DNA from 4 places in the Modestobacter lacusdianchii genome. Region 2 is predicted to be linked to each of the others. Evidence: riboswitches for the same ligand, from Rfam matches in the RefSeq annotation. Region 2 holds a riboswitch; each other region holds the start of a gene.
What was found. Region 2 has a riboswitch for cyclic di-AMP ahead of ACJTNH_RS18360 (transglycosylase family protein). Riboswitches for the same ligand answer to the same signal wherever they lie in the genome.
Positions count from the first base shown of each region.

Region 1 (4,324 bases), on a different contig from region 2:
CGGTGGGACGACGGCTACGCCGGGGGATCGACCGGTCGCCGTCGCGTCTCCGACGGGCACTCACGTGCGCTGCCGCGGCCGTCGTCCCGGCCCTCGGATTGCTGGCGTGGCTGCCTCTGCCCGGGAGCCAGCTGTCGGAGGGGGGCGAGCCGACCACTGTCGCGGTCGTCCAGGGGAACGTCCCTCGATCCGGCCTCGACTTCAACGCCCAGCGCAGAGCGGTCCTCGACAACCACGTCCAGCAGACCCTCGAACTGGCGGAGCGGGTCGACGGTGGCGGCACCCCGCGACCCGACGTCGTGATCTGGCCCGAGAACTCCTCGGACATCGACCCGTACCAGAACCCGGATGCAGCGGCGGCCATCGACCGGGCGGTCCGCGCGATCGACGCGCCCATCCTGATCGGTGCCGTCCTGGACGGGCCTGGTCGGTACCTGACCAATGCGGGCATCGTCTGGGACCCGGTCACCGGGCCTGGCGAGCGTTACGCCAAACGACATCCGGTGCCCTTCGGTGAGTACATGCCCGCCCGGTCGTTCTTCCGGTTGTTCAGCGAGCAGGTCGATCTGCTGCGACGCGACTTCCTGCCCGGTACCGAGCCGGGGGTCCTGGACGTGGGCGGAGTGCGCCTCGGGGACGTCATCTGCTTCGAGGTCGCCTACGACGGGCTCGTCTCCGACGTCGTGGACGGCGGCGCCTCCCTCTTGGTCGTGCAGACCAACAACGCCACGTTCGGGTACACCGCGGAGAGCGAACAGCAGCTGGCCATGAGCCGCCTGCGCGCCATCGAGCACGGGCGCACCGTCCTGGTCGCAGCGACCAGTGGCATCTCCGCAGTCGTTGCACCCGACGGGACGGTCGTCGACCGATCCGAGCTCTTCACGCCCTATGTCTTCGTCGGCTCACTGGCGCAGCGGACCCAGACGACCACGGCGACCCGAATGGGTGTCGTTCCCGAAGCTGCGCTCGCGGGGCTGTCCGGTGCTGCCGTCCTGGCCGCCCTCGCCACCGACCGTCGGCCTCGGCGGGCGCGCACCACACCTGAGCACTCCATCGATGAGGAGGGTCCTCGTGACCTCTGACGCCCTGGCCGACCTCTCCGACACGCTCTTCGGGGTGGCGATCGCCATCTATGCCCTCGCCGCCATCGGCTTCTGCGCCGAACTCGCGTTCGGCCGGCCGTCGACGCGAAGTCGACCTCAGTTGGCCACGGTGAACACCGGTGCGTCGAGCGCCACTGCTCTCCCGGCGGCCAGTGGCGCAGCCGGGCGACCCCAGGCTGCGCGGTGGGGCCAGCTGGGTGTCGTCCTGACCGCGGTCGGAGCGCTCGCACAGGCCGGCGTGCTCGTCACGCGCAGTGCGGCTGCGGGGCGTGTGCCGTGGGGCAACATGTACGAGTTCGCCACGGCGGCAGTTCTGGTCGGGGTGCTCGCCTACCTGTTCCTGGTCATCCGGGTGCCGGGCCTGCGGCGGATCGGCGTGTTCGTCCTGGGGCCGACGGTCATCGGACTGGTCCTCACCGGCTTGCACCTGTACGCGGAGTCCGGACCGCTGGTCGCCGCGCTCAGGTCAGACTGGCTCGTGGTGCACGTGTCAGCCGCCATCCTCTCGTTCGGCGTCTTCATCGTCAGCGGTGTGGCCAGCGCGCTCTACCTGGTCGCCGCCCGGTCCGAACGGTCGGCGTCAGCGGCCGGCGGTGGCGAGCAAGGCCGGGGTGGCAGGCTGCCCAGCGCGGAAACGCTCGACCGGGTGGCGCATCGGACAGCGATCTTCGGCTTCCCGGTCTGGACCTTCGCCGTGATCGCCGGCGCCATCTGGGCGGAGAGCGCCTGGGGCCGCTTCTGGGGCTGGGATCCCAAGGAGACGTGGGCCTTCATCTCCTGGGCGCTGTACGCCGCCTATCTGCACGCCCGCAACACCTCGGGGTGGCGCGGCAGGCCGGCCGCCTGGACCAACCTGGTGGCGCTGGCCACCCTGGTGTTCAACCTGCTCTTCGTGAACCTCGTGTCCACCGGTCTCCACTCCTACGGTGGTGTCTCGTGAGGCGCTTCGTTACGAGACCGTGACAACTAAGCTCCTTCGTAGTAGCGTCTCGATCCGGTCCACCCGGGCCCTGCTCCTCGCACCGAGGACCTCGGGTGGACACGCCGAACCACCACGGCCTCGCCGAGGTGGACCGGGGACCCACGTCTCTTGGGGTGAATCCTGCGTGCGCAGGTAGGGCAGCTTCCCGTCCGAACCCGTCAGCTAACCCGGTAGGCAGTCAGGAAGAACGGAGAACCGTCGCCTTGGCGACCCTGCGTCACCGGAACCCACGCCCGTCCAAGCCCCGACCCCTGTCACGCTTGGCGCCGCTGAGCGTCGCCGCGGCTGTCACCGCGCAGTTGGCGCTCACCTCGCCGACTGCGCTCGCAGCACCCGGCGACCCCAACGCCCAACAGAACTCTGCTCAGTCGACGTTCGACACGGCCAGCGCCGAGATCGACCGAGTCGAGCAGCTCCTCGCAGCCGCTGAGACAGAACTGCAGCGACTGACGGTCCTCGCTGAAGCCGCCGGTGAGGCGTCACGCCTGGCAGCGCAGGAGCTGACGACCGCCCAGGCTGCGGCAGCGACCACCGCCGCAGAGCTGGCCGCCGCTCAGGTCGCCACGACCACAGCGAAGGACGACGTGGCCGACCTCGGGCGTGAGACCTACATGGGGGCCGACTCCCTCAGTGATGCAGTGACGCTCCTGGAGGCCCGAGGGCCAGAGGACCTCCTCCAGCGTGCAGCCATGCTGGAACTGATCGGCGACGACCGGGCAGAGCGGCTACGAGCGCTGCAGGATGCCGAGAGCCAGGTCGCGCGCGCCGACCAGGCCGCCCGTGACGCGGTCGCCGCCCGCGACACCGCTGCCCAGGCGGCCGAGCAGGCCGAAGCCGCTGCTCAGGCCCAGCTCGGTCAAGCGCAGGTGAGCTATGACGCCGCGGCAGGTCAGAAGGCGGAACTGGAGGAGCAGCTGCGGACGGCGCAGGTCCAGCTCCTGACGCTCCAGGGAGACGATGACCCTGAAGCCACCGTCGACGACCGCCAGGAGGTCGCGAGCGCGGCCGCGACGGCCGGCACCGGGTCGCTGGCCGAGGGACGGGTCACCTCTTGCTTCGGGAGTCGATGGGGCACGAGCCACAACGGCGTGGACATCGCCGCACCCATCGGCACGCCTATCTACGCCCCTGACTCGGGTGTCGTGTTGCACGCCGGCCCGGCCAACGGGTTCGGCCTGGCGGTGTACATCCAGCACTCGGACGGGACGATCACCCTCTACGGTCACATCAACCAGGCGTTCGTCTCGGCCGGGCAGACTGTCTCCGCCGGCGAGCAGATCGCCGAGGTCGGCAACCGTGGTCAGTCCACCGGGCCGCACGTGCACGTGGAGGCACACACAGGCGGGCTGTACGCCAACCGCAACGACCCGGCTCCCTGGCTCGCTGCACGCGGCATCTCCCTGGGCGGAGCGTGCTCCGGCTGACCAGGTCAGCAGTGCCGGCGCTCGCACGTTGGTGGGATCCTGCGCGGATCCTCGGGGCGCAGGAGCCTCGACTGCCTAGGCTGACCGTGGAACAGGACCGGGTGGGGCGAGAAGGCGAGCGCCTGACCGTCCGGCCGGCAGCGGTGCGTCGTCGAGACGGCAAAGAGAGGTGGGGGCGTGCGCCCGTTCGGTGAGTTGGAAGCGGCGATCATGGCGGAGCTGTGGCGTCGCGGTGAACCGGCGACGGTGCGCGACGTCCTGGGGGCCCTCAACTCCTCCCGGAACCTCGCTTACACGACCGTCATGACGGTGATGGACAACCTCCACAAGAAGGGCCAGCTCACCCGGGAGATGTCGGGACGGGCGTGGTTGTACCGACCGGTTCGTAGTCGCGCCGAACATGCCGCGGCCTTGCTGCAGGACGTCCTCGCCGAATCGGGGGACCAGCAGGAGGTGCTCATGCACTTCGTCGCCGAGCTGCAGCCGGACGCGGTCGCGCAGTTGCGCACCGCCGTGGAAGCCGCTCGTTCCGAGTCGCAGACCCCGCCAGGAGACCGAGCGTGAGCGCCAGCCTGGCACTCGCCGCGATCGGTGTCGCCGTCCTAGTCCTCGGCCCACGACTGGTGGATGCAGGATGGACTGCTCAGGCCCCTCGGCTGGCGATCCTCGCCTGGCAGGCACTGACCTTCACGGCTGTCGCCACGTTCGTGCTCGCTGGAGTGACCCTGCTGATCCCCATCACCACCCTGGCGGGTGGACTGGGGCGGGTCTTCCATGCGTGCGCGGAGAGCGTCGCCAACGCCTACGGGTCGGCT
Region 1 covers NZ_JBJJTJ010000014.1:21,485-25,808, reverse strand. Annotated here, with positions in the region: gene lnt (apolipoprotein N-acyltransferase) at 1-1,082, shown strand, start outside; gene ccsB (c-type cytochrome biogenesis protein CcsB) at 1,072-2,043, shown strand; cyclic di-AMP (ydaO/yuaA leader) riboswitch at 2,136-2,276, shown strand; gene ACJTNH_RS11980 (M23 family metallopeptidase) at 2,346-3,509, shown strand; gene ACJTNH_RS11975 (BlaI/MecI/CopY family transcriptional regulator) at 3,687-4,073, shown strand; gene ACJTNH_RS11970 (M56 family metallopeptidase) at 4,070-4,324, shown strand, end outside.
Region 1: another riboswitch for cyclic di-AMP. It lies ahead of ACJTNH_RS11980 (M23 family metallopeptidase); the one in region 2 lies ahead of ACJTNH_RS18360 (transglycosylase family protein).

Region 2 (4,324 bases):
CGTCGACCACGCCCACATCGACGAGCCGCGCGGGGGCCGGGCCGGGTTCGACCGGCTGGTCGCCGCGCTGCACGAGCACGGCCTGGGCCTGGTGCTGGACCTGGTGCCCAACCACATGGGCGTCAGCGACCCGGCCGAGTCGACCTGGTGGTGGGACCTGCTGCAGCACGGGCGGGAGTCCGCGCACGCCGACGCCTTCGACGTCGACTGGGACTTCGGTGGCGGCAAGGTGCGCATCCCGGTGCTGGGCAGCGCGGACGACGTGTCGGAGCTGGAGGTGGTCGACGGCGAGCTCCGGTACTACGACAACCGGTTCCCGATCGCCCCGGGCACCGAGGGCGGGCCGCCGCAGGAGGTGCACGCCCGGCAGCACTACGAGCTGGTCGACTGGCGGCGCGCCGACGACCAGCTCAACTACCGCCGGTTCTTCGCGATCAACACCCTCGCCGGGCTGCGGGTGGAGGACCCGGAGGTCTTCCGGGCCACCCACGCGCTGATCGTGGAGCTGGTCGAGAACGGCTCGGTCGACGCGCTGCGGATCGACCACCCGGACGGCCTCGCCGACCCCAAGGGCTACCTCGACGCCCTGGCCGAGGCCACCGGCGACCGGTGGACCGTGGTGGAGAAGATCCTCGAGCCCGGCGAGGAGCTGCCCGGGTCGTGGAAGACGGCCGGGACGACGGGGTACGACGCGCTCTCCGAGGTCGACGAGGTGCTGGTCGACCCGGCCGGCGAGGCGGCGATCACCGCCCTGGACACCGAGCTGGCCGGTGGGCAGGTCGACTACGCGCAGCTGGTGCACGACTGCAAGCGCGAGGTCACCGACGGCATGCTCGGCTCGGAGGTGGCCCGGCTGCAGCGCATCGTCGGCGAGCTGCCGGGCGTGCCGGCCGAGCAGGTGCGCGAGGGGCTGGCCGAGCTGCTGGCGAGCTTCCCCGTCTACCGCAGCTACCTGCCTGACGGCCGCGAGCACCTGGACGAGACGGTCGCGGCGGTCAAGCAGCGCCGCGCCGACCTGGCCGACGCCGTCGACGCGCTGCACCCGCTGCTCGGCTCGGCCGGCACCGAGCTGGCCACCCGCTTCGAGCAGACCTCCGGCCCGGTGATGGCCAAGGGCGTGGAGGACAGCGCCTACTACCGGTGGGCCCGGTTCGTCGCGCTCAACGAGGTGGGTGGCGACCCGGCGCGGTTCGGCACCACGGTCGCCGAGTTCCACGAGGCGCAGCAGCAGCGGGCCGAGCGCCGTCCGGCGTCGATGACGACGCTGTCGACGCACGACACCAAGCGCAGCGAGGACGTCCGGGCGCGGCTGGCGGTGCTCGCCGAGGTGCCCAGCGAGTGGGCCGGCCTGGTGCGCGGCTGGCTCGGCCGGCACCCGCTCGCCGACCGGCAGCTGGCCCACCTCGTGTGGCAGAACCTGGTCGGCGCCTGGCCGCTGTCCCGGGAGCGGGCGCACGCCTACGTGGAGAAGGCCGCCCGGGAGGCCGGCACCTCGACCACCTGGACCAACCCGGTGCAGGAGTTCGAGGACCAGCTGCACGCGCTGGTCGACGCGGCCTTCGACGACGCGACCACGCACGCCGAGATCGAGGCGTTCGTGCAGCGGGTCGCGCCCTTCGGGTACAGCAACTCGCTGAGCCAGAAGCTGCTGCAGCTGACCATCGCCGGTGTCCCGGACGTCTACCAGGGCACCGAGCTGTGGGACTTCTCGCTGGTCGACCCGGACAACCGCCGTCCGGTCGACTACGACCTGCGGCGCGAGCTGCTCAGCCGGCTCGACGAGGGCTGGGTCCCGCCGGTCGACGAGACGGGTGCGGCCAAGCTGCTGGTGGTCTCCCGCACGCTGCGGCACCGCCGCGACTCCCCCGAGGCGTACGCCGGCTACATGCCGGTCGAGGCGACCGGGCCGGCCGCCGACTCGGTGATCGCCTTCGACCGCGGCGGGGTGGTGACGGTGGCGACCCGCCGGCCGGTGCACCTGGCCGAGACCGGCTGGGGCGACACGACCGTCGGCTCGCGCACCGGTGCCTGGCGGGACCTGCTCACCGGCAACCGGGTCGTCTCCGACCGGGCCGGGGTCCGGCTGGCCGACCTGCTCACCCAGCTGCCGGTCGCGCTGCTCGTGCGGGACTGAGGAAGGACCCCCTTCCTCCCCACCCGTCGCAAGCTCAGGGCGGGCCGGGGAGGGGGCCGAGCGGCGGTCGGGCTCTTGGGTCCGGCCGCCGTTCGGCGTCCGGGGGCGGTGACGCTGAGTGGGTGGCGGCCCACGGGGAGCCGCCGAGCGTCCGGCCTGTCGCGACCGCTCCTGGGCGGACGCCCGACCGGCACCGGAGAGGACGAGCGGAACCGGACGGTCTCGCACACCATGGGTCGCGTGCCCGGGCCGGAATGGCCGGGTACGAGGCACCGGACCGCCCAACCCCGTCCGCCGGTCGCCTGACCCCGAGCATTCCAGGACGGGGGCGGGGGAACCACTCTCCACCGACGCGTCCGCGCGTCTCGGGGTGAAGCCGTGCCGTGCGCGCTGCACGACCGGCCGGGCATCGATCAGCCCGAACCCGACAGCTCACCTCGCAGGCGGTGATCGGAGGATCACTTGTCCCACACGAACACGTCCCGGACCCGTCGCCTGACCCGGGGCGGCGCCGTCCTGGCCGGCGCGACCGCGATCGGGATCGGCGTCCTCGCCGCGCCCGCCTCGGCCGCCGGGGAGCACGACTGGAGCGGCGTCGCCGACTGCGAGTCCAGCGGCAACTGGCAGATCAACACCGGCAACGGCTACTACGGCGGGCTGCAGTTCTACCAGCCCACCTGGGAGGGTTACGGCGGCCTCGAGTTCGCGCCGCGCGCCGACCTGGCCACCCCGGCCCAGCAGATCGCCGTCGCCGAGCGGGTGCTCGTCGGCCAGGGCATCGGCGCCTGGCCGGTGTGCGGGCAGTACCTGACCGGCGGCACCACGGCGGTCGCCGATCCGGCACCGGCCCCCGCACCGGCCCCGTCCGGGGGCAGCTACACGGTGCAGCCGGGTGACACCCTCGGCAGCATCGCCAGCGCGCAGGGCGTCGCCGGCGGCTGGCGGGCGCTCTACGCGGCCAACCAGGGCACCATCAGCGACCCGCACCTGATCTACGTCGGGCAGCAGCTGGCGCTCTGAGGCACGCCCCGCCCTCCCCACCGTGCGCGGTGGGGAGGGCGCGGGCCCGCGTCAGAACCTGATCGCGTCGATCACCTTGACCCGGACGGCGATCAGCGCGGGCACCAGCCCGGCCAGCGCCCCCACGGCCGTGGCGGCGAGCAGCCCCTCGACCGCGGCGGAGACCGGGAAGCCGGGGGCGTCGGCCAGCGGGACGCCACCGGCCAACCACCGCTCCAGCGGCAGGTTGCGCACGATCGCCACGGACACGGCCACCGCGGCCAGCCCGGCCAGGGCCGTGGCCACCACGCTCTCCAGCACGACCGCGGAGAAGACCCGCGCGGAGGTCGCCCCGAAGCTGCGCCGCACGCCGATCTCCCGGATCCGTTGCCGCACGGTGACCAGACCGATGTTCAGCACGCCCAGCCCACCCAGGAACAGCACCACCAGGCCGGCGGCGCGCACCGCGAGCCGGAGCTTCGCGATCGTGTCCTCCAGGTTCTCCGGGTCCTGCCGGTTGGCCTGCACCTCGGCGCCGGGCAGCAACCGGGCCAGGTCGGTCCGCACCGCGGCCACCACCGCGTCGGCCTGGTCGGAGGGCACCCACAGCTCCAGGGTGGGCGGTGACCAGAAGCCGACCCCGCCGGCCGACGCGGTGGCGTCCCCGGCGGAGGAGTCGATCCGGTAGGCGGCCGGGTAGCCCTCGTTCCAGGCGGCCACCCCGACGATCGTGGCGAGCACCGGCTGCGGGCCGCCGATGACCACGGTCGGGTGACCGCTCAGGTCGGTCACCCCGAGCAGCCCCAGGAAGTCCCGGTTGACCACCAGCGCCGGCGACAGGCTCTGCCGGTCACCCGCGCGCAACCAGCGGCCCTCCACCGGCTGGATGCGGTGCAGCGGCCCGTACGACGGCGACACCCGCCGGGTCTCGACCGCCTCCGTGCCCCCGGGGAAGCGGTAGAGCCCGTTCTCGTAGGCGAGGGTGGCCACCGCCTGCTCCGGCAGCCCGTACCGGCTGACCAGCGCCTGCACCCCGGCGTCCCACTCCTCGCGCGGCACGCTGCCGCTCATCGGGTCGTAGGCCGAGACGCCGATGGTCGCCGTCCGCCCCCCGCTGGCCTCGGCCTGCTCCTGCTGGACCTGGGCGGCCATCTGGCCCAGCGCCGTCACCGTGGTCATCGCCAGCACGGC
Region 2 covers NZ_JBJJTJ010000034.1:25,957-30,280, reverse strand. Annotated here, with positions in the region: gene treY (malto-oligosyltrehalose synthase) at 1-2,134, shown strand, start outside; cyclic di-AMP (ydaO/yuaA leader) riboswitch at 2,424-2,595, shown strand; gene ACJTNH_RS18360 (transglycosylase family protein) at 2,597-3,154, shown strand; gene ACJTNH_RS18355 (ABC transporter permease) at 3,206-4,324, opposite strand, start outside.

Region 3 (4,324 bases), on a different contig from region 2:
GGGCGGACCTGCGCCGGTGACCCGAGCAGCTCGTCCAGCACCGTGGGGGCGGCGCCGCCCACCACGTGGCCGGCGTCGACGGCGTGCGCCGTCCCGTCGTCGTCGGTCCAGTGCACGGTGACGCCGTCGGGCCGGGTGTCGAGGGCGGTGACGGTGGCCCGGGTGACCAGCGAGGCGCCGGCGGAACGGGCGGCGTCGGCGAGGGCGCCGCTGACCGCGCCCATCCCGCCGACGGGCACCCGCCAGCGGCCGGTGCCGTTGCCGACCAGGTGGTACAGGAAGCAGCGGCCGGCCAGGCCGTCGGCGGCGTGCACGTCGGCGAAGGTGCCGATCAGCCCGTCGGTGAGCGCGATGCCCCGTACGTCGTCGTCGGTGAGGTGGTCGGCGACCACGTCGGCCAGCGGCCGCTGCCGCAGGTCGTGCCAGAGCGCCGGGTCGCGCAGCCGGGCGGTGAGCTCCGCCTCCGTGGGCAGCGGCTCGGTCAACGTCGGGGCGAGGTCCTCGGCCAGGGTGGTGAGCCGGCCGTAGAAGCGCTGCCAGCCGGCGAGCTCGGCGTCCGAGCCGGTCAGCGCCCGGAAGGAGGCCGCCGTCTCCGGCCCCTCGTCCCGCTCCACCAGCAGCCCGCCCGGGCGGCCGCCGCGCAGCAGCGGGGTGAAGGACGCGACCGGGCGGTCGAGCAGCCGGATCGGCAGCCGGAGGTCGGCGACGATGCGGTCGGGCAGCAGGCTGACCAGGTAGGAGTACGCGGAGAGCCGGACGTCGACCCCCGGGAAGACCTGCTCGCTGACCGCGGCACCACCGAGGCCGGCCCGCCGCTCGAGCACCAGCACCGACCAGCCGGCCCGGGCGAGGTAGGCCGCGGCGGTCAGGCCGTTGTGGCCCCCCCACGACGACGGCGTCGTACCGCGTCGCGGTGGTCACGCCAGCTCCCGGGCGAAGCAGAGCGAGAACGGGTCGTCCACGTGGTGGCCGAACGCCGGCACCGGCCGGTAGCCGGCTGCGGTGTAGAGCCCGACGGCCTCCGGCTGCCGCGGCCCGGTCTCCAGCAGCACGGTGGTCCAGCCGCGGGCCACCGCCTCGGCCTCCAGCGCGGTGAGCAGCAGCCGGGAGACCCCACGGCCGCGGGCCGCGGGGACGACGTACATCCGCTTCAGCTCGGCGGTGCCCGCCTCGAGGGGCCGCAGCGCGCCGCAGCCGATCGGCGTCCCGTCGTCGTCGCGGGCGAGCAGGACGACGGCCACGTCGGCGGCGGACGGCGGCACCCCCGGCTCGCCCGCCCCGTCGTAGCGGGCGCGCAGCTCGACCTGCTGGGCGGCGGTCAGCGACGCGACGGCGGGGTCGTCCCAGGTGGTGGTGGCGAGGGTCGGCACGGGGTCATCCTGGCCCGCCGGCGTCGAGTCGCGTCGGCCTCGGCAGTTTCGTGGGGGTGTGTCCATCCCGTCGGCGCACCGCGCGGTGCACCGGTGGACGGTCAGCGCGGCGGTTGCGGAGCGTCACCGGGTGGACGCCAACGACCGGTCGACGCCGCCGCGCTGGACGTCTCGACCCCCTCCTGACCAGCACTCCGAGCGACCAGGTCAGGACGCGTGTCGGACCGTCGACCCGGCCACCGGGCAGGGAGTCGTGGTCCGGTACGGCCAGCGGGTCGGCGCGTCTGTCACGCTCGGTGAGCGTGTTGCAGCACACGCCGGGAGTTTCTCCACAAATTGCGTTCAGCCGTTTGTCACGAGCCCATAACGCACGTACGGTCACCAGCGGTCCTGACGGGCAACGCAGTCGCCCACCCGGGTGACGACCGACAGGGCCGCCGCCGAACCACACGGCTCGCCGCAACACTCGCGGGCTCGTGGACCGGGGACCCACCGCAGCACTGGGGTGAAGCTCCTCGTGACCCGAACCGGGTCCGAGGTGCCGGGCGTCTTCCCGCCCGAACCCGTCAGCTAACTCGGTAGGCGGCAGGTGGAAGAAAGGACACACCCGCCGAACATGGCGAGTACGCACACCTCTGCTCGGCGTGGCCGCTCCGGCCGCCGGGTGCTGTTCACCGTCGTCGCCGCCAGCGGCGTCGCCCTCTCCCCGCTTCCCGCGCTCGCCGCTCCCGAAACCCCGGAGACCTCCCAGGAGGCCGCCGCCCTCATCGCCGAGCGGGGTCACGACCTCGAGGTCGTCACCGAGGAGCTGCACGCCGCCAGTGACGAGCTGACCGCTCAGCAGGACGCCGCCGCGAAGGCCGCCGCCGAACTGGAGGCCGCCGAGGCCGCCGTCGCCGAGGCCCGCGACCACGTGCGCCAGGTCGCCCGCAGCGCCTTCACCGGCGAGCAGCTCACCTCGCTGCAGGCCATGCTGACCAGCGAGTCCGCCGAGCAGATGCTCGAGCGGATGGGCACGCTCGACAGCATCGCCGGGCACAACAACGAGATCCTGGGCGACGCGCAGCAGGCCACCGTCGTCGCCGACGAGGCCAAGGCCGCCGCCGAGAAGGCCGCCGCCGACGCCAAGGCGCTCGTCGACGAGGTCGCCGCGCGGCAGGCCGACCTGAACGCCCAGATCGCCGAGTACCAGGCCGAGTACGACCGCCTCTCCGCCGAGGAGCGCGAGCGGGCCCGCATCCTGGCCGAGCAGCACGCCGCCGCGGTCGCCGCGGCTGCGGCCGAGCGCAACGCCTCGCAGTCGGCCTCGCGGGCCGACCGCCCGTCCTCCTCCGCGTCGGCCTCCGCGTCGTCGTCGTCCTCGTCGGCCCCCGCCCCGGCGGCCTCCACGCCGGTCGTGGCCGGCAGCGGCGCCGCGGCCACCGCGGTCAGCGTCGCGATGGCGCAGCGCGGCAAGCCCTACGTGTGGGGCGCCACCGGCCCGGGCTCCTACGACTGCTCCGGCCTGGTCAAGTACGCCTACGCCGCCGCCGGGGTCAACCTCCCGCGCAGCAGCAGCCAGCAGGCCACCGTCGGCCGGGCCGTCTCCCGGTCCGAGCTGCAGCCGGGCGACATCATCGCCTTCTACTCGCCGGTCAGCCACGTCGGCATCTACATCGGCAACGGCCAGATGGTCCACGCGCCGACGTCGGGTGACGTGGTCAAGGTCGCCAGCATCGACGTGATGGGCAGCATCACCGCGATGCGCCGGGTCGGCTGACACCCGCACCACCCGCGACACCCACCGGGCCCCGGCCGCCGTCAGGCGACCGGGGCCCGGTGCGTCCCGGTCGGGCCGGTGGTGACGATCACGCGGGCGGCTGCGCCGGCGCGTCGTCCCGCCGGGCACGATGAGCAGCAGCCCACCGGCCCGACACCCCGAGGAGCACCGTGCCCCCCGCCCTGACCGATCCGCGCACCGTCGCCCGTGCCTTCCGGGCCGTCGCCATCGCCGAGGCGGTGTCCTGGGTGCTCCTGCTGGCCGGCATGTTCGTCAAGTACGTCCCGGAGACCACCGAGCTCGGCGTGCAGATCGCCGGTCCGGTGCACGGCGCGGTGTTCGTCGGCTACGTGCTGGTGACCCTGCTGGCCTGGCGGGTGCTCCGCTGGACGCCGCTCACCGGTCTGCTGGCCCTGGCCGCCTCCGTGCCGCCCCTGGTCACCATCTGGTTCGAGCGCTGGGCGCACCGCACCGGCCGGCTGCCGGTGGACACCGCCGAGCCGGTCCGCTGAGCCGCGCCGTGGCCGAGCCGGTGCTCCCCACCACCGCCCGCACGCTGCTCGCCCGCACCGCCCGGGTGCAGCGCGACAGCCGGGCACCCAGCCTGGTCGCCGGCGTCGTCCGGGACGGCGGCCTGGCCTGGTCGGCCGGCCGCGGCGACGTCGCCGAGCCGCACACCGACGTCCAGTACCGGCTCGGCTCGATCAGCAAGACGGTCACCGCGGTCGTGGTGATGCGGCTGCGCGACGAGGGGCGACTCGGCCTCGACGACCCGCTCGAGCGGCACGTCCCCGGCACGCCGCTGGGCGACCGCACCATCGGCCAGCTGCTCGCCCACCTGGCCGGCGCGACCTCCGAGAGCCCCGGCGGCTGGTGGGAGCGGGTGCCCGGTGGGTCGCTGGCCGACCTGCAGCTCACCGGCGCCGACGTCGTCCTCGGCGCGGCCCGGCGGTTCCACTACTCCAACCTGGGCTTCGGTCTGCTCGGTGAGCTGGTCGCCCGGCACCGGGCGCGGTCGTGGGAGGACGTCGTCCGGGACGAGGTGCTCGGCCCGCTCGGCATGACCCGCACGACCCCCCGGCCCAGCGGGCGGGCGGCGCAGGGGTCGGCGGTGCACCCCTGGGCCGACGTGGTGCTGCCCGAGCCCGAGCACGACGCCGGGGTGATGGCCGCCGCCGGGCAGCTCTGGGCCACG
Region 3 covers NZ_JBJJTJ010000010.1:105,327-109,650, forward strand. Annotated here, with positions in the region: gene ACJTNH_RS09645 (phytoene desaturase family protein) at 1-830, opposite strand, end outside; gene ACJTNH_RS09650 (GNAT family N-acetyltransferase) at 918-1,370, opposite strand; cyclic di-AMP (ydaO/yuaA leader) riboswitch at 1,816-1,970, shown strand; gene ACJTNH_RS09655 (C40 family peptidase) at 1,987-3,129, shown strand; gene ACJTNH_RS09660 (DUF3817 domain-containing protein) at 3,300-3,641, shown strand; gene ACJTNH_RS09665 (serine hydrolase domain-containing protein) at 3,650-4,324, shown strand, end outside.
Region 3: another riboswitch for cyclic di-AMP. It lies ahead of ACJTNH_RS09655 (C40 family peptidase); the one in region 2 lies ahead of ACJTNH_RS18360 (transglycosylase family protein).

Region 4 (4,324 bases), on a different contig from region 2:
CGTCGCCATGCAGGAGGCCTCGGTGCCCTGCCGCGTGCAGCAGCGGACGTCCCCTGAGCGGATGTACGCGCGGATGCACCTGTTCCCCCTCGGCCGGGCGGCGGTCTTCACCACCGATGCCTCGGCGTTCCGCCTGACCCGCACACCGCGCCACGTGCGCCGGGAGAGCCCGGCGGTCGTCGCGCTGGCCTTCCAGGCCCAGGGCTGCGGCGAGTTCAGCCAGCTCGGGCACGAGCAGCTGGTCCGGGGCAGCGACCTGATGCTGGTCGACCTCACCGCGCCGTACTCGTTCGGCTGCTCGGTGGGCGGCGGCTCGCGGTCGTTCCAGGTCCGGTACGAGCAGCTCGCCCTGCCGGTGGACGTCGTCCGGCGCGCGTCACCACGGTTGCGGGCCAGCCGGCTGCACGGCCTGGTCCGCGCCCACCTGGAACAGGTCTGCGCCCGCGTCGGAGACCTGTCGGGCGACCCCGGCGCCGCCGCCCTCGGGACGGCGACGGTCGAGCTGCTGCGGGCGCTGATCGTGTCGGCCGCCGGCGATGCCCGGCTCAGCGGTGCGGTGGGCGAGGAGACGCTGCTGACCCGGGTGCGGGCGCACATCGGCCAGCACCTGACCGACCCGCAGCTGACGCCGGAGTCGATCGCCGGCGCGCACGCGGTGTCGGTGCGCCACCTCTACCGGGTGTTCAGCGACGCCGGCCTGAGCCTGGAGCAGGAGGTGATCGGGCAGCGCCTGGAGCTGGCCCGCGCCCAGCTGGCGTCGCCCGCCGGCCGTCGCCGGTCGATCGCCGCGGTCGCGCGCGCCACGGGCTTCGTCGACCCCAGCCACTTCGGCCGGCGGTTCAAGCGGGCCTACGGCGTCACCCCACGGGAGTGGCAGCAGCACCTCCGGCGCTGAACCGGGCCGGCACGGGCGACGAGCACCGGGCCGCCGCGAGTGCTGCGACCTCGTGACGATCTCCGCCCACGCTTGACCCACTCGCGCCGCCTTCGGGAGGTTGGAGGGGCGAGGTACCACCCCTGACCGGCCGCCGCGCGGCCCGACGACGCGCTGCGCGCGGCCGGTCGGGGCACCCCGACACGAGAGGAACCTCCCCATGCTCACGTTGACCCCGCAGGCGGCCACCGCGATCCGCGGCATCCTCGACCAGACCGAGCTGCCCGACCAGGGCGGGTTGCGCATCGCCGACGACCCGAGCGGCGAGTCCCTGGCGCTGGGCCTGGCCGCGGTGCCGGCCGAGGACGACCAGGTCGTCGACCAGGACGGCGTCCGGGTGTTCCTGGACCCGAAGGCCGCGACGCTGCTCGGCGACAAGACCCTCGACGCCGTCCCGGACCCGTCCGGCAAGGTGCAGTTCGGGATCACCGACTCCCCCGGCTGACCACCCGCACGACTCCCACGACCGCCCCGTACCGGCCCTGCCGGTGCGGGGCGGTCGTCGTCCCGGGCGAGCATCCAGCGGTCATCACCCGCTCACGCACCGTTCAGGCACGCGCGTCGCGCGGCAGATCGCCAGGCCGCTGACCCCCGGGACGACACGCCGGAGGGCCCGCGAGCGCCGATCACGGCACCGCAGGTCGGCTCCGGCGAGTCGTGTCGCGGGCGGCAACGGGCGGTCTCGTTTCGGGCCTCGCAGGGCCCGATCCGGCCCCCAGCGGGCGACCGGGAGCCCGCTTACGGTCGTCCCGCCCGACGGGTTCGAGCCGTCACCGCTCCTGGTGACAGCCCGGCGGGCACCGCCGAACCGGGCGGCCGCCACGACACGGCGGCCGTGAGCCCGGGCCGGGGACCCATCGCAGTTCTGGGGTGAAGCGCGGGCCAGCACGGTCGCGCCGGGCGAGTTCCCCGCCCGAACCCGTCAGCTAACTCGGTAGGCGGTCGAGGAGAACCAGGAGAAACGTCGTCCATGACGACCATGCACAGCTCGTCCCGCCGTTCCCCCCGAGCCGGACGGCGGGCGTTGATCGCCCTGTTCGCCGGCGCCGGAGTCGTGCTCACCCCGCTGACCGCGCAGGCCTCGGCCGGCGGCAGCGCGCCGCCGGTGGCCGCTCCGGTGGCCCCCGTCGTGGCCCCGAACGTCGCGGCCCAGGTGGCCGTCGACACCGCGCTCGCCCAGCAGGGCAAGCCGTACGTGTGGGCCGGCGCCGGCCCGAACTCCTACGACTGCTCGGGCCTGACCCAGTACGCCTTCGCGGCGGCCGGCGTCTCGCTGCCGCACTCGTCGCGGATGCAGTCGACGATGGGCACGCCCGTCGACCGCGCCGCCCTGCAGCCCGGTGACCTGGTGTTCTTCTACCACCCGGTCGGTCACGTGGGCATCTACATCGGCAACGGCCAGATGGTGCACGCACCGACCAGCGGCGACGTCGTCAAGATCGCGAACGTCGACCAGATGTGGGGCTACCACTCCGCCCGCCGGCTGGTCTGACACCCGGAGGGCGGAGATGGCCATCTCCGCCCTCGTAGGACCGCTGGTGTCCCGGTTGCGGCCGGGGCACCAGCGGGGCCTCACCAGCGGTAGGTGCAGCTTCCGCTGGCGGTCTGGCCGGTCGCGTCGGTGACGACGGCGGTGACCTCGAAGCTGCCCTCGGCCGCGTACGTGTGCGAGAAGACGGCGGACAGGTGCTGGTCGTCGTGGGTGTAGACGTCGCCGTCGCCGTAGTCGATGGTCACCGAGTACGGCGCGGTGGCGGTGACGTCGTGGCCGAACAGCGGCGAGGCACCGAACCCGCCGGGGCAGGTGATCGCCAGCGTCGGCGCGGCCGCCACCGGAGCGGCCTGCTGCGCCTGCGGGGTGGCCGGGGCGGCGTCCAGCGCGGTGTCGGCCACCGCACCCGGGCTGCCGGCCGAGAGGACGACGGCGGCGCCCAGGGTCACCGCACCGACACCCAGCACGACCGCGCCGGCCGGCCGGCCGACGACCTGCAGGCGGGGGGCCTGGCCGCGCACCAGCGCGACCGCGCCGACGGCGGCGAGGACCACGCCGAGCACGCCGACCGCTGTGGGCAGCCCGCCGGCGACCGCGACCAGGACGACCAGCAGCGACAGGAGCGTGCCCGCGCAGACCAGCGTGCGGTCGTGCGCCGGCGCACCGGTGGGCGCCGTGCCGGTGGGTGCCGTGCCGGTGGGTGTCTGGGCCACGCCGCTCCTCTGCTCGAGCGCCCGGTGGCGCTGCTCAGGGGAGACTGCCGACCAGTGGACCGGCGGCGGGTCAGGCCGGCGGTGTCGCGCGACGCCTGCGTCGGACGGGTGCACGAGTGACTCGCGGGACGACGGTCAGGCGGCCAGCGCGACGGGGGCGGACGCTCCCCAGCCGGGCGGGAAGGCGCGGGCGCGGGCACCACCGCGGGCGACGAGGAACGGGCGGGCCAGCCGCTCCTTCTCGATCTGGTCCCAGGCGGCCAGCAGCTCGGAGACCCAGCGGGCCAGGGTGAGCGCGCCACTGGCGAGCGGGTCGCCGGCGGTGACCCGGGTCGGGCGCAGGGCCATCCGCGGCCAGCGCGGGGCGACCAGGCTGCGGCGGGACGACGGCAGGGCGGCCAGGTGCGCGGCGAAGGCGGCGTCCAGCGCGCTGGTCTCGGCGACGATCGCCATCGCGAGGGCACCGACGTCGGCACCGCGGCCGAACCGCGCAGCAGCCTCCTCGGTGGTGACCAGCACCCGGCCGGTCAGCAGCGGAGAGATCCGCGGGTCGTCGGCGGGGAGCACCCAGGCGCCGGCCATCGTCGACTCCAGGCCGTCACCGACGCTGACGTGCCAGCCCACGACCCGGTCCTCGACCGGCTGGTCGATCACGACGATCCCGCGCATGTCGCACTCCTCGTTCCCCGATGACCACGTTCCCCGGTGATCACTCGGGTGCAGACTGGAGCACAGCGAGTCGCGAAACGCGCACGGCGCGTGCCCGTTGCCGAGTCGTCACACCACCCGGCACAGCAGTCACACCCGGCTCAGCGAGCCCCCGCCCGGGCGGCCAGCTGTTCCGGGGAGAACGCCAGGTCGAGGGCCTCCCGGCCGGCGCCGAGCAGGGCGGCCTGCTGACCGACCCGGCTCACCACGATCTCCAGGCCATCGGTGATCATCGGCGGGCACTGCGCGTAGATCGCCGAGCGGACGCCGGCGACGAAGGCCTCGGCGCTGCTCAGGTGCCCGCCGATGACCAGCCGCTGCGGGTTGAAGAAGTTGAGGATCGTCGACAGCACCGTGCCGGTGCTGCCTCCCGCCTCGCGCAGCAGCTGGGTGGTCAGCGGGTGCGCGTCGCGGGCGAGGTCGAGCATCCCCTCGGTGCCCGACGAGGCGACCCCGCGCTCGGCGAGCTGCTCGACC
Region 4 covers NZ_JBJJTJ010000021.1:38,452-42,775, reverse strand. Annotated here, with positions in the region: gene ACJTNH_RS14990 (helix-turn-helix domain-containing protein) at 1-895, shown strand, start outside; gene ACJTNH_RS14985 (HesB/IscA family protein) at 1,095-1,379, shown strand; cyclic di-AMP (ydaO/yuaA leader) riboswitch at 1,768-1,871, shown strand; gene ACJTNH_RS14980 (C40 family peptidase) at 1,905-2,426, shown strand; gene ACJTNH_RS14975 (PKD domain-containing protein) at 2,507-3,139, opposite strand; gene ACJTNH_RS14970 (hypothetical protein) at 3,275-3,808, opposite strand; gene ACJTNH_RS14965 (ROK family protein) at 3,949-4,324, opposite strand, start outside.
Region 4: another riboswitch for cyclic di-AMP. It lies ahead of ACJTNH_RS14980 (C40 family peptidase); the one in region 2 lies ahead of ACJTNH_RS18360 (transglycosylase family protein).